Regions from separate parts of the Streptomyces sp. NBC_00557 genome, predicted to be linked through region 1. Evidence: predicted binding sites of a transcription regulator. Region 1 holds the regulator's gene; the other holds the start of a gene.

Region 1 (7,272 bases):
CCAGGTGGTCCACCAGCACGCCCAGCCGCGCGTCCGGACCCGGCGCGAAGGACGACACGATCGACGGCAGGTCGTCCACGCCCTCCAGGTACTCCACGACCACGCCCTCGACGCGCAGGTCGTCGCCCCAGACCTTCTCGACCAGCTCGGCGTCGTGCCGGCCCTCGACGTAGATGCGGCCGGCGCGGGCCACGCGGGCGCGGGCGCCGGGGACGGCGACCGAGCCGGAGGCGGTCCGGGCGGGCCGTGCGGGGCCGCCGGACGACGGCCGCACCAGCGTGACCACGCGGCCCTCCAGCAGGAAGCCGCGCGGCTCCAGGGGGAACACCCGGTGCTTGCCGAAGCGGTCCTCCAGCGTCACCGTGCCCGCCTCGCAGCCGATCACCGCCCCGCAGAAACCGGTACCGGCCTCCTCCACCACGAGGCCCGGTTCGGCGGGCACCTCGGGTACGGGCTTCTGCTTCTTCCAGGGAGGGGTCAGGTCGGCGGAGTACTGGCGCATTCGGATGACGATAGGAGAACCGGTGGACCCGTACCTACGACACGCCGAAACGGGCCGCCAGCTCGTCGCGTTGGCGCCGTACGAAACCCGCGTCGACCACCGCTCCGTGACCGGGCACGTACAGCGCGTCCTCGCCGCCCAGGGCGAGGAGACGGTCGAGGGCGTCCGGCCAACGGGACGGGACGGCGTCCGGGCCGGCCTGCGGTTCGCCGGACTCCTCGACCAGGTCCCCGCAGAAGACCACCTCCCGGTCCCCGGGCACCAGCACCGCCAGATCGTGTCCGGTGTGGCCCGGGCCCACGTTCGCCAGCAGGACCTGGCGGCCGCCGCCGAGGTCCAGGGTCCACTCGCCCGAGACCGGGTGGCCGGGCGGCACGAGCGCGTCCACCGCCTCGTCGGCGTCCGCCACCGCGAGTCCGTTGCGGACGGCGTCCAGGCGCAGCGCCTCGCGTTCGTGGGCGAGGACGGCGTCCAGGCCCACCGCCCCGTACACCTCCGCTCCCGCGAAGGCCGCCGCCCCGAAGACGTGATCGAAGTGGGGGTGGGTCAGCGCGAGATGGGTCACACGGCCGCCGGCCAGTTGCTCGGCCCGGCCCCGGAGCCGGGCGCCCTCGGCGAGACTGGAGCCGGCGTCCACCATCAGCGCCGTGCCCGCCCCGAGGACCAGACCGGCCGTGCAGTCCCAGCCGGGCAGCCGGCACCGGCCGACACCCGCGGCCAGCCGTTCCCAGCCCAGCTCTTCCCAAGTCACCGTCATGCCGCGACGCTATCCGCACGAGCCGCCGTGAGGGCACCGACCTTGCCCCGGGTGTACCCGACAGCCGTACACTGGGCCCGGGACGCTGGCACTCGCATGCGACGAGTGCCAGGCGGACGAACGCAGGACCGAGCGAACCGAGGGGACCACATGCTGGAGGTGCGCGCGAATGCTGAGTGAACGCAGGCTTCAGGTGCTGCGCGCCATCGTCCAGGACTACGTGGGCACCGAGGAGCCGGTCGGGTCGAAGGCCCTGACCGAGCGGCACAACCTCGGCGTGTCCCCGGCGACGGTCCGCAACGACATGGCCGCCCTGGAGGACGAGGGGTACATCGCGCAGCCGCACACCAGCGCGGGGCGCATCCCCACCGACAAGGGCTACCGGCTGTTCGTGGACAAGCTGGCGGGCGTCAAGCCGATGACCGCGCCCGAGCGGCGGGCGATCCAGAACTTCCTGGAGGGCGCCGTCGACCTCGACGACGTCGTGGCGCGCACCGTGCGGCTGCTCGCCCAGCTCACCCGCCAGGTCGCCGTGGTGCAGTACCCGTCCCTGACCCGGTCCACCGTCCGGCACGTGGAGCTGCTCTCGCTCGCCCCCGCGCGTGTGATGCTCGTGCTGATCACGGACACCGGGCGGGTCGAGCAGCGGATGGTCGACTGCCCGGCGCCCTTCGGCGAGGCCTCCCTCGCCGACCTGCGCGCGCGGCTGAACAGCCGGGTCGCGGGCCGCCGGTTCACGGACGTGCCGAAGCTGGTCGAGGACCTGCCGGAGGCCTTCGAGGCCGAGGACCGCGGTACGGTCTCGACGGTGCTCTCCACTCTCCTGGAGACACTCGTCGAGGAGAACGAGGAGCGGCTGATGATCGGCGGCACCGCCAATCTCACCCGCTTCGCGCATGACTTTCCTCTCACGATCCGGCCGGTGCTCGAGGCGCTGGAGGAGCAGGTCGTGCTCCTCAAGCTGCTCGGCGAGGCCAAGGATCCGGGCGTGACGGTGCGCATCGGGCACGAGAACGCCCACGAGGGACTCAACTCCACCTCCGTGGTGTCGGTGGGCTACGGTTCGGGCGGCGAGGCGGTTGCCAAGCTCGGCGTGGTCGGACCGACCCGCATGGACTACCCGGGAACGATGGGAGCGGTACGCGCAGTGGCACGGTACGTCGGACAGATCCTGGCGGAGTCGTAAGTGGCCACGGACTACTACGCCGTTCTCGGCGTGCGCCGCGACGCGTCGCAGGATGAGATCAAGAAGGCGTTCCGCCGGCTCGCCCGCGAGCTGCACCCGGACGTCAACCCGGATCCGAAGACCCAGGAGCGGTTCAAGGAGATCAACGCCGCTTACGAGGTGCTGTCGGACCCGCAGAAGAAGCAGGTCTACGACCTCGGCGGCGACCCGCTCTCGCAGAGCGGCGCCGGCGCGGGCGGCTTCGGGGCCGGCGGCTTCGGCAACTTCTCCGACATCATGGACGCGTTCTTCGGCACGGCGTCGCAGCGCGGCCCGCGCTCGCGCACCCGGCGCGGCCAGGACGCGATGATCCGGATCGAGGTCGAGCTGGACGAGGCGGCCTTCGGGACCACCAAGGACATCCAGGTCGACACCGCGGTCGTCTGCAACACCTGCAACGGCGAGGGCGCGGCGCCGGGCACGTCCGCCCAGACGTGCGACATGTGCCGGGGCCGGGGTGAGGTCTCGCAGGTCACCCGGTCCTTCCTGGGCCAGGTCATGACCTCGCGGCCGTGCCCCCAGTGCCAGGGCTTCGGCACCGTGGTGCCGACCCCGTGCCCCGAGTGCGCGGGCGACGGCCGGGTCCGCTCCCGGCGCACCCTCACCGTGAAGATCCCGGCCGGTGTCGACAACGGCACGCGGATCCAGCTCGCCGGCGAGGGAGAGGTCGGGCCGGGCGGCGGTCCCGCCGGTGACCTGTACGTCGAGATCCACGAGCTGCCGCACCCGACCTTCCAGCGGCGCGGCGACGACCTGCACTGCACGGTGACGATCCCGATGACGGCCGCGGCGCTCGGCACCAAGGTGCCGCTGGAGACCCTGGACGGCATGGAGGAGGTCGACATCCGGCCCGGCACCCAGTCCGGCCAGTCGATCCCGCTGCACAACCGGGGTGTCACGCACCTGCGCGGCGGCGGCCGGGGCGACCTGATCGTCCACGTCGAGGTCCAGACCCCGACCAAGCTCGACCCCGAACAGGAACGCCTCCTGCGCGAGCTGGCCAAGCTCCGCGGCGAGGAACGCCCCCAGGGGCAGTTCCAGCCCGGGCAGCAGGGGCTGTTCTCGCGGTTGAAGGATGCGTTCAACGGGCGCTGAGGTGAGGCGCTGAGACGCTGGGTACGGGGTGTTTTCCGCACCCCGTATGCCAGCGGTTCATGCCGTCGCAAGCCCGATTCGGACTCTTTCACAGGACGTGACAACATGCGGTCATGTCCTCCGCGCTGACCGATCTCCTCCTGCACCCGATCGTGCAGGCCCCCATGGCGGGCGGTGTCTCCGTCCCGCAACTCGCCGCCGCCGTCTCCGAGGCCGGTGGCCTCGGGTTTCTCGCCGCCGGGTACAAGACCGCCGACGGCATGTACCAGGAGATCAAGCAGCTGCGGAGCCTCACCGCCCGCCCCTTCGGCGTGAACGTGTTCATGCCCCAGCCCGAATATGCCGAGTCCGGTGCGGTCGAGGTCTACGCCCACCAGCTGGCCGGCGAGGCCGCCTGGTACGAGACCGAGCTGGGCGACCCGGACAGCGGCCGGGACGACGGCTTCGACGCCAAGCTCGCCGTGCTCCTCGACAACCCGGTGCCGGTGGTCTCCTTCCACTTCGGCGTGCCGAGCCCCGAGGTGTTCGACAGCCTGCGCCGGGCCGGCACCTGCACGCTGGTCACGGCCACCACCGCCGAGGAGGCCCGCGCGGTGGAGCGGGCCGGTGCGGACGCGGTGATCGCGCAGGGCGTGGAGGCCGGCGGTCACCAGGGCACCCACCGCGACGTCCCCGAGAACGACGGCGCCGGCATCGGCCTGCTGTCGCTCGTCGCGCAGATCCGCGAGGCCGTGGACATCCCGGTCGTCGCCGCCGGCGGCATCATGCGGGGCAGCCAGATCGCCGCGGTCCTCGCGGCCGGCGCGAGCGCGGCCCAGCTCGGCACCGCCTTCCTCGCCACCCCGGAGTCCGGCGCCCATGCCGTGCACAAGCAGGCGCTGACCAACCCCCTGTTCACGCACACCGAGCTGACCCGCGCGTTCTCCGGGCGGCCGGGGCGCGGACTGGTCAACCGGTTCCTGCGCGAGCACGGCCCGTACGCCCCCGCCGCCTACCCGGACGTCCACCACCTCACCTCGCCGCTGCGCAAGGCCGCCGCGAAGGCCGGGGACGCGCAGGGCATGGCGCTGTGGGCGGGGCAGGGACACCGGCTGGCCCGCGCGCTGCCCGCCGCGGAGCTGGTGGAGGTGCTGGCCGCCGAACTCGACGCCGCCCGGACAGCGTTGTCGGCCAAGGGCGGACTGGGCGGCCCGGGCCGACTGGGCGGCCGGCGATGACCGCGCCGGTGTTCGTCGTCGACTCGCTCGAGGGCGTGGGCCCCGGCTCGGTCGTCGACGTCACGGGCCCCGAGGGACGGCACGCGGTCTCCGTACGGCGCCTGCAGCCCGGCGAGCAGGTGGTGCTCACGGACGGCAGGGGACGCGGGGCCGCCGGGGTCGTCGTCGGCGTGTCCGGCAAGGACCACCTGGTGGTCGAGCCCCACGAGTTCCCGGTGGAGCCGGAGCCCAGCCCCCGGATCACCGTCGTGCAGGCGCTGCCGAAGGGCGACCGGGGCGAACTCGCCGTCGAGACGATGACGGAGACCGGCGTCGACGCGATCGTGCCCTGGCAGGCCGCCCGCTGCATCACCCAGTGGAAGGGCGAGCGCGGCCAGAAGGCGCTCGCCAAGTGGCGGGCCACCGCGCGCGAGGCCGGCAAGCAGTCCCGCCGGCTGCGCTTCCCGGAGGTCGCGGACGCGGCGAGCACCAAGCAGGTTGCGGCACTTCTCGCCAAAGCGGACTTCGCCGCCGTGCTGCACTCCGACTTCGGGCACGACAGCGGGCGGCTGGCGACCGCCGAACTGCCCGCCGAGGGCGAGATCGTGCTGGTCGTCGGCCCGGAAGGCGGCGTCGCCCGGGACGAGTTGGCGCTCTTCGAGGAGGCGGGTGCGAAGGCGTACGTGCTCGGTCCTACCGTGTTGCGTACATCGACCGCCGGCACCGCCGCCGTGGCCCTGCTGCTGGGCCGCACGGGCCGCTGGTCCTGACCCACCGACACCCTGGGGGAACGCCGTGGAACTCGCCCAAGTCCGGCTCCTGGTCACCGACTTCGCCGCCTGCTACCGCTTCTACGTCGATGTCCTCGGCCTCAAGCCGCAGTCGGGAGCGGCCGAGGGCCCGTACGAGAAGTTCAGCCCGCACACCGGCTCCGCGGGGATCGCGCTGCAGGACCGCTCGATGATGGCCGAGGTGCTCGACGAGCTGGGCGAGACGGTCACGGGGCATCGCTCGCTGGTGGTGCTGCGGGTGGACGACCTGGATGCGTACGTGTCGGAGATCACCGGTCGTGGTGCGGTGGTGGTGCACGGGCCCGCGCCCATGACGGACCGCATGCGGGTGGCCCACCTCAAGGACCCCGAAGGGAACCTGGTGGAGCTTCAGCAGTGGCTGCTGCTGCGCGGGTAGCTCGCGCTGCCGGGGCGCTGCCCGCGGCCGCCCCGTACGGGTGAGTGGCCGTATGTGTTCTTCCCCCGTGCCCGTGCCGGTGGCACCCTCCCTGCATGGGGGTTTCGAGAGGGAATCGGCGAGGGATGCGGGTGGTGGCCGCGGGCGGTGCCGTCGTGGCGGCCGGGGCGGCCCTGGTGGCGTGTCAGCCCGGTGATCTCAGCACCACCTCCGCCGCCTACACCACCGACACCACCGCGACGGCGAAGCTGAAGCGGCAGCACGTCGACGTCAGCTGGCTCACCTGCACCGGGAACTACGGCGGCGGCTCGGCGAAGAGGACGCCGTCGCCCAGCGAGAGCACCGTGGTGTCCGTCGACTGCCGGGGCGAGACCAAGGACGGGCGGAGGATCACCGTCACCGGGAAGGTGACCAGGGCCGTCGACGGCGCCTGTGTGCGGGGGGATCTGACCGCGGAGGTCGGCGGCAGGCAGGTGTTCCACGTCGACGGACTCGGGGACTGCGACGCCACGACCGGGCCGACGTACAAGCCGCCCACCTATCAGCCGGGCGGTGGCAGGCCGACCGTGACCGTCACCGTCACCCGGACCCTGTGGTGCAAGGGCGACCCCACCTGCTGGCCCGTCCAGGGCAAGTGATCGGAACACCGGGCGCGGTACACCCGCCGCTGCGTACAGTGACGGGGTGACTCAGGGTGCCGCTTATCTCCGATATCCCCATGTACACGGCGACTTGGTGGCCTTCGTCGCCGAGGACGACGTCTGGCTCGCGCCCCTGGAGGGCGGCCGGGCCTGGCGGGTCAGCGCCGACAACACGCCGGTCACCACGCCCCGGATCTCCCCGGACGGCCGGCACCTCGCCTGGACCTCGACCCGGGACGGCGCGCCCGAGGTGCATGTGGCCCCCGTCGAGGGAGGGCCGGCCGAGCGGCTGACGTACTGGGGCAACCGCCGTACCGAGGTGCGCGGCTGGACCGCCGACGGGCGGGTGCTCGCGCTCGGCGCGCACGGCCGGCACACCTTCCGGCACAGCTGGGCGTACGCCGTCCCGCTGGACGGCGGCCCCGCCGAGACCCTGCCGTACGGCCCGGTCGGCGATGTGGCCTTCGGCCCGGCCACCGTGCTGCTGTCCGCGCCGATGGGCCGCGAGGCCGCCCACTGGAAGCGCTACCGGGGCGGCACGGCGGGCAAGCTGTGGATCGACCGGGAGGGCGGCGGGGACTTCGAGCGGCTGCACGAGGAGGTCGACGGGAACATCGAGTGCCCGGTGTGGGTGGGGGACCGGATCGCTTTCCTGTCCGACCACGAGG
Region 2 (7,272 bases), 1.0 Mb from region 1:
GTACGAAACCGGGCCGCGGTTGGACGCGACCAGCACCTGAGCTCTCTTGACCGCAGCATCCGTGGAAGCCATGGTCCTCAACCTAGCCCCGCCCGGAAACGCTCAAACGTACGGTCGCGCCCGGCGCGCCGCCGTATACGAACGGTTCACGCCACCTTGCGTTCCGCGTACTCCGCGATCTCCAGCATCGGCGGCCGCTCCTCGGTGTCCACGGAGTAGGTGCGCGGTTCGAAGCCGTCCTCGCCCCGCTCGAACTGGGTGAGGCAGGGCCGCACCAGGTGGCCGCGCGCCAGCCTGAGCTGGGCGGTGCGGTAGATCGCGGCTGCCATCCGGCCGAGCGCCTGCCCGTCCTGGTGGCGGTGCTTGCGCACGCCCACGTCCACCTGGGCCAGCGCGTCGAGGCCGACCAGGTGCAGGGCGTCCACCAGCATGCCCAGTTCCACGCCGTAGCCGACGGGGAACGGCAGCTGCTCCAGCAGGCTGCGCCGGGCCGCGTACTCGCCGCCCAGCGGCTGCACGAAACCGGCGAGCTGCGGCCAGTGCATGTTCAGCAGCGGGCGGGCCATCAGCTCGGTGACCCGGCCGCCCTGCCCCGCGGTTCCGGCGAGCGGGCGGTCGTACATGCCCTTGACCAGGTCCACGCCGGGGTCGGTGAGCAGCGGGCCGACGATCCCGGAGACGAAGTCGGCGGAGAAGTCCCTGAGATCCGCGTCGATGAAGCAGACGATGTCGCCGCTGGTCACCAGCAGGGAGCGCCACAGCACCTCACCCTTGCCGGGGACGGCCGGAACGCGCGGCAGGATCTCGTCCCGGTGAACGACCCGGGCGCCCGCGGCGGCGGCGACCTGGGAGGTGCGGTCGGTGGAGCCGGAGTCGACCACGACGATCTCGTCGACGAGCGGGACCCGTTCCACGAGGTCGCGGCGGATGACCGCGACGATGTCGCCGACCGTCTCCTCCTCGTTGAGCGCGGGCAGCACGACGCTGATCGTCTGGCCCGTGCGCTGCTTGGCGGCGAGGATCCGGTGGAGCGGGCGATCGGCCACGGACCAGGAGCGGGTGGCCAGCCAGCGCTCGACTTCTTCCAGCACGGTCTGCGGCTCCTCACTGTTCGTGATCGCACGGGCTGCACCGTGTGATCCATCTCGCGGTTCGGACGACTATCTCAACTGTCCTGGCCTTCGGTTACAGTCTTGAACAACGCCGGTGACCATCGCATGTCGGGGGTCAGCGTGCGTCGACAACCGCATACCGCTCATCCAGAGGGGCAGAGGGACACGGCCCGATGAAGCCCCGGCAACCCTCCAGTCGGTTCTCGTAGATCACTGCTGATCGCTCCGCGAGGCTCCCGGCTAGGGAAGGTGCCAAATCCGTCTCACGGCGAGATGCGTCGTGAGGAAGATGAGGAGAAAGGGCCTCGCCTCACATGGCTGTGCAGACAGTTGCAAGCTCCAGCAGTTCCACCGTCGATCTCGGCCCCGCCGCGGCCCTGAGCTGTCGCGAGTGCGGTCACCGCGTCCCGCTCGGCCCGGTCTTCGCCTGCGAGGAGTGTTTCGGCCCGCTGGAGATCGCCTACGACTTCTCCGCCTACGACACCGAGGAACTGCGCCGCCGCATCGAGTCCGGCCCGGCGAACATCTGGCGCTACGCCCCGCTGCTGCCCGTCCCGGCGGACGTGGCCGACAAGCCGAACCTGAACCCGGGCTGGACCAAGCTGGTCAAGGCCGACAACCTCGCGGCCGAACTCGGCGTCACCGGCGGCCTGTTCGTCAAGGACGACTCCGGCAACCCGACCCACTCCTTCAAGGACCGCGTGGTCGCGCAAGCCCTGGAGGCCGCGCGCGCCTTCAGCTTCACCACCCTGTCCTGCTCCTCCACCGGCAACCTGGCCGGCGCCGTCGGCGCCGCCGCCGCCCGCGCCGGCTTCCGCTCCTGCGTGTTCATCCCGCACGACCTGGAGCAGGGCAAGGTCGTCATGGCCGCGGTCTACGGCGGCGACCTCGTCGGCATCGAGGGCAACTACGACGACGTGAACCGCTTCTGCTCCGAGCTGATCGGCGACCCGGCCGGCGAGGGCTGGGGCTTCGTCAACGTCAACCTGCGGCCGTACTACGCGGAGGGCTCCAAGACGCTGGCGTACGAGATCTGCGAGCAGCTCGGCTGGCGGCTGCCCGACCAGATCGTCGTCCCGATCGCCTCCGGCTCCCAGCTCACCAAGATCGACAAGGGGCTGCAGGAGCTGATCAAGCTCGGTCTCGTCGAGGACAAGCCGTACCGGATCTTCGGCGCCCAGGCCGAGGGCTGCTCGCCGGTGTCGACCGCCTTCAAGGCCGGGCACGACGTCGTACGGCCCCAGAAGCCGAACACCATCGCCAAGTCGCTCGCCATCGGCAACCCGGCCGACGGGCCGTACGTCCTGGACATCGCGCGCCGCACCGGTGGCGCCGTGGAGGACGTCACGGACGAGGAAGTCGTCGACGCCATCAAGCTGCTGGCCCGCACCGAGGGCATCTTCGCGGAGACGGCGGGCGGCGTGACCGTCGGCGTCACCCGCAAGCTGCTCAAGGACGGCGTCCTGGACCCGACGAAGACCACGGTGGTCCTCAACACCGGCGACGGCCTGAAGACGCTGGACGCGGTGGCCGGCACCGGGCTGACCGCGACGATTCGTCCCACCCTCGACTCGTTCCGCGAGGCGGGGCTCGTCTAGCGGCCTCGTCCTATCGTTTCGTCCGCGGGCCGGTGGGGCTGGTCGCCCCCAAGCTCTCGCGCCCCTGGGGCGCCGCCCCGCCGTACCTGTGAACCCGACCGGAGGTCCCACCGCATGAGCGTGACCGTTCGCATCCCCACCATCCTGCGCACCTACACCGGCGGCCAGGCCGAGGTGACCGCCGAGGGCGCCACCCTCGCCGAGGTCATCGAGGACCTGGAGAAGAACCACACCGGCATCGCCGCGCGCGTCCTGGACGACCAGGGCAAGCTGCGCCGGTTCGTCAACGTCTACGTCAACGACGACGACGTCCGCTTCGAGCAGGGCCTCGAGACGGCCACGCCGGACGGCGCCGGTGTCTCCATCATTCCGGCGGTCGCCGGCGGCTGATCATTACCTTGGGTAATGGCTGTTACTCGTTGTTCGTTGAATGGCCCCCTCCGTGAGAGAAGCGGAGGGGGCCATTCTGTGTGATTGAGCGCGGTAGAGTTGGGGAACGCGCTCCCGGTCGGACAGGTCGGGAACCCCGCATTCATGCCGCACGCCCGACAAGAAGTAGCCAAACTATGCGGGCTTTATGCGGCTTTTGTAGTGCTTTGTGGAGCCCGACTTGCCCTGAAGTCGGGCGAATTCTCACCACATTCCGGACCGTCGCCGTCCAGAATTCTCGTCCGATTGACCTGTTGCAGACGGCAGTTGGACAGATACATTCAGCCGCGGTCGACGCGTTCCGGCGCACGCCCCCGACCGTTGGGGGGTGAGGTCTGACCCGGGTCCGCGAAGTGTGGATCTGTGCAAGGGCCAGTAATAGGGGAGTTAGGCATGGCTCAGGGCACCGTCAAGTGGTTCAACGCGGAGAAGGGGTACGGCTTCATCGCGGTCGACGGTGGTGCGGACGTCTTCGTCCACTACAGCGCGATTCAGATGGACGGCTACCGCACCCTGGAAGAGGGCCAGCGGGTCGAGTTCGAGATCTCGCAGGGCCAGAAGGGCCCGCAGGCCGACATGGTTCGCGTCACCGCCTGAATGTTTCCGCCGAAGGGCCCGCACCTCGCACAGGGTGCGGGCCCTTCGCCGTGCCCGGAGCCGGCCGGGCCGGCCGGGGCGGTCACCCGTGTTCGCGCGCGGCTGACGAGGGCCGCCGTACCCCTGTAGGCGCTTGCACTCGGCATGCCCGAGTGCTAATCATTGGCGTTAGCACTCTGAAGGTGAGAGTGACAGTGAAGGACCGGGTCGGTGAGGCCCGCAGGCTGGGTGGGGCAAGGAACCACGAGGCCGGCGAGCCGTCCGTCGCGGGCGCGGGCGCGGTCCGAAGGAATCACCCCCAGTCCTGGAGGGACCACTTCACATGGCCAAGATCATCGCGTTCGACGAGGAGGCGCGGCGCGGCCTCGAGCGCGGCATGAACCAGCTCGCGGACGCCGTGAAGGTGACGCTCGGCCCCAAGGGCCGCAACGTCGTCCTCGAGAAGAAGTGGGGCGCCCCCACGATCACCAACGACGGTGTCTCCATCGCCAAGGAGATCGAGCTCGAGGACCCGTACGAGAAGATCGGCGCCGAGCTGGTCAAGGAAGTCGCCAAGAAGACGGACGACGTCGCCGGTGACGGTACGACCACGGCGACCGTTCTCGCCCAGGCCCTGGTCAAGGAGGGCCTGCGCAACGTCGCCGCCGGCGCCAACCCGATGGCTCTGAAGCGCGGTATCGAGAAGGCCGTGGAGGCCGTCTCCGCCGCCCTGCTGGAGCAGGCGAAGGACGTCGAGACCAAGGAGCAGATCGCCTCCACCGCGTCCATCTCCGCCGCCGACACCCAGATCGGCGAGCTGATCGCCGAGGCCATGGACAAGGTCGGCAAGGAAGGCGTCATCACCGTCGAGGAGAGCAACACCTTCGGCCTGGAGCTCGAGCTCACCGAGGGCATGCGCTTCGACAAGGGCTACATCTCCGCCTACTTCGCGACCGACATGGAGCGCATGGAGGCGGTGCTCGAGGACCCGTACATCCTCATCGCCAACTCCAAGATCTCCTCGGTCAAGGACCTGCTCCCGCTGCTGGAGAAGGTCATGCAGTCGGGCAAGCCGCTGCTGATCATCGCCGAGGACGTCGAGGGCGAGGCCCTGTCGACCCTGGTCGTCAACAAGATCCGCGGCACCTTCAAGTCCGTCGCCGTCAAGGCCCCGGGCTTCGGCGACCGCCGCAAGGCCATGCTCGGCGACATCGCCATCCTCACCGGCGGCGAGGTCATCTCCGAGGAGGTCGGCCTCAAGCTGGAGAACGCGACCCTGGACCTCCTGGGCCGCGCCCGCAAGGTCGTCATCACCAAGGACGAGACCACCATCGTCGACGGCGCCGGCTCCTCCGAGCAGGTCAACGGCCGCGTCAACCAGATCCGCGCCGAGATCGAGAACAGCGACTCCGACTACGACCGCGAGAAGCTGCAGGAGCGCCTGGCGAAGCTCGCCGGCGGTGTCGCGGTCATCAAGGCCGGCGCCGCCACCGAGGTGGAGCTCAAGGAGCGCAAGCACCGCATCGAGGACGCCGTCCGCAACGCGAAGGCCGCCGTCGAGGAGGGCATCGTCGCCGGTGGTGGCGTGGCCCTGCTGCAGGCCTCCCAGGTCTTCGAGAAGCTGGAGCTCGAGGGTGACGAGGCGACCGGCGCCAACGCCGTCCGCATCGCGCTCGAGGCCCCGCTGAAGCAGATCGCCGTCAACGCCGGCCTCGAGGGCGGCGTCGTGGTGGAGAAGGTCCGCAACCTGACCCCGGGCCACGGCCTGAACGCCGCGACCGGCGAGTACGTCGACCTGGTCGCCGAGGGCATCATCGACCCGGCGAAGGTGACCCGTTCCGCGCTGCAGAACGCCGCCTCCATCGCCGCGCTGTTCCTCACCACCGAGGCCGTCATCGCCGACAAGCCGGAGAAGGCCGCCGCGCCGGCCGGCGGCGGCATGCCGGGCGGTGACATGGACTTCTGATCGACCTCTGGTTGATCGCCTGTCCTATGAACCGAGGGCGGCACCCACGGCTTCCGGCCGGGGGTGCCGCCCTCGGGCGTGTGCCGGGGCTAGGCGCTCGGCGTGACCGCCACCGACAGCGTGTCGCCCGGCTTCAGCCTGTTGTAGAGCCATACGGCGTTCTTCGCGTCGAGGCCGATCCAGGTGCCGGTCCGGGGGGCGCAGCTCAGTGAGCCGGCGTAGAGGCTGGACCCGTCGGTGCCGCGGAGTTCGACCACGTACGGTTCGGCCACCTTGCAGGCGGACCTGGCGAGTGCGTCGACGGTGTCCCGCGTGAGGTCGAGTTTCGCGGCGACGGTCAGCAGGCGGGCGGAGGCGCGGGTCGGGAAGCCCGAGGTGATGGGCATGACCCGGCCGTCGACGGTCAGGGCCCGCTTCTCGAAGTCGACGACGCCGGTGACCGGGGTCGTGAGAGGGGTGGGGGACGCCGGTGGCCGGGGAGCGGTGGCCGCCGGGGCCTGACGACGGGCCGGGGCGTCGCCCGAGCCCAGCGTCAGCGCGAACGCCGCCAGGGCGAGGGCCGCGGCGCCCGCGCCGAGGGCGAGGGCCGTGCGACGGCGGCGTCCCCGGCGAACGGCCCGGCGCCGGATCTCGGGGGCGGCGACGGACGGGTGCGTCTCGTGCGCCGTCGCCAGCCCGCGGAGCACGGCGGTCAGTTCATCCGTGGTGAGCTCGTCCGACACGGCCGCCCTCCTTCCGTACCGGCTCATCGGCCTCGTCCGTGCCCAGCTGCTTCGCCAGTGCCGCCCGGCCCCGCGACAGCCGGGCCTTGACCGTGCCCACGGGCGCGCCGGTCTCGGAGGCTACCTGCTCGACGCTCAGGTCGCACAGATGGTGCAGGACGATCGCCAACCGCTGCGCCTGGGGCAATTGGCGCAACGCGGCCACCAGTGCGGTGTGTTCGGGCCCCGGGCCGGGAACCGACTCGGGCGGCGTGTGCCGGCGCATCAGCTCCAGCCAGCGCCTGGCGCGCCGCCAGCGGCTGACCGCCAGCCGTACCGCGACCGTGCGGATCCAGGCCTCGGGGGCGCTGTCGGCCAGGAACGACTTGCGCCGGTCCCAGGCGCGTACGAACGCCTCCTGCACCACGTCCTGGGCCTCGCCGTGGTCCCCGGTGAAGGCATACAACTGCCCGGTCAGGCGGGGAAAGGCCGCCGCGTAGAAAGCGTCGAACTCGTCCTCGGTCATGCCCTCCGCCGGAGTCTTGCCGCGTCATGCCGCGTCTTGCTGAGCCGTGCCGCGTCTTCCTGGGTTTCCGTCTCCCGTGCAACCCGCCCGTCCCGCCCGTGCGTACAGGTCGCGTGGGCCGCGTGAGCGGCGTACATCGAAACACACGTGACCCAAGGAGAAGACGATGCGGACGGGTGCCCGGATCCATGACGACTTCGCCGCCTACGCGCGCACCTGCTGGCCCCGGCTTCTCGTCACCGCGATGTTGCTCACCGAGAACCTGCCCGAGGCGGACGAACTGGCCAGAAGGACGCTCATACGGACGTACGCGCGCTGGCGCCGCGTTCCGCGCAACGACATCGACTTCCACGTACGGCGTCAC

Evidence for each region. Region 1 encodes HrcA, which represses chaperone genes, less so after heat shock. Its sites were predicted from a motif close to TTNGCACTCNGNNNNNCNGAGTGCNAA; they were not measured.
Region 2: the regulator HrcA is predicted to act here: its motif matches at 3,869-3,895, upstream of groL (chaperonin GroEL).

What each region holds. Positions count from the first base shown of each region.
Region 1 is NZ_CP107796.1:5,474,354-5,481,625, forward strand. Features, by position in the region: gene OG956_RS23885 (DUF3097 domain-containing protein) at 1-502, opposite strand, end outside; gene OG956_RS23890 (MBL fold metallo-hydrolase) at 537-1,259, opposite strand; gene hrcA (heat-inducible transcriptional repressor HrcA) at 1,429-2,445, shown strand; gene dnaJ (molecular chaperone DnaJ) at 2,446-3,579, shown strand; gene OG956_RS23905 (nitronate monooxygenase) at 3,693-4,796, shown strand; gene OG956_RS23910 (16S rRNA (uracil(1498)-N(3))-methyltransferase) at 4,793-5,545, shown strand; gene OG956_RS23915 (VOC family protein) at 5,571-5,963, shown strand; gene OG956_RS23920 (hypothetical protein) at 6,089-6,601, shown strand; gene OG956_RS23925 (S41 family peptidase) at 6,648-7,272, shown strand, end outside.
Region 2 is NZ_CP107796.1:4,457,512-4,464,783, forward strand. Features, by position in the region: gene OG956_RS19230 (alpha,alpha-trehalose-phosphate synthase (UDP-forming)) at 1-72, opposite strand, end outside; gene OG956_RS19235 (glucosyl-3-phosphoglycerate synthase) at 147-1,091, opposite strand; SAM riboswitch class I at 1,253-1,408, shown strand; gene thrC (threonine synthase) at 1,427-2,710, shown strand; gene OG956_RS19245 (ubiquitin-like small modifier protein 1) at 2,825-3,100, shown strand; gene OG956_RS19250 (cold-shock protein) at 3,533-3,736, shown strand; gene groL (chaperonin GroEL) at 4,059-5,681, shown strand; gene OG956_RS19260 (hypothetical protein) at 5,771-6,403, opposite strand; gene OG956_RS19265 (SigE family RNA polymerase sigma factor) at 6,378-6,908, opposite strand; gene OG956_RS19270 (sigma factor-like helix-turn-helix DNA-binding protein) at 7,075-7,272, shown strand, end outside.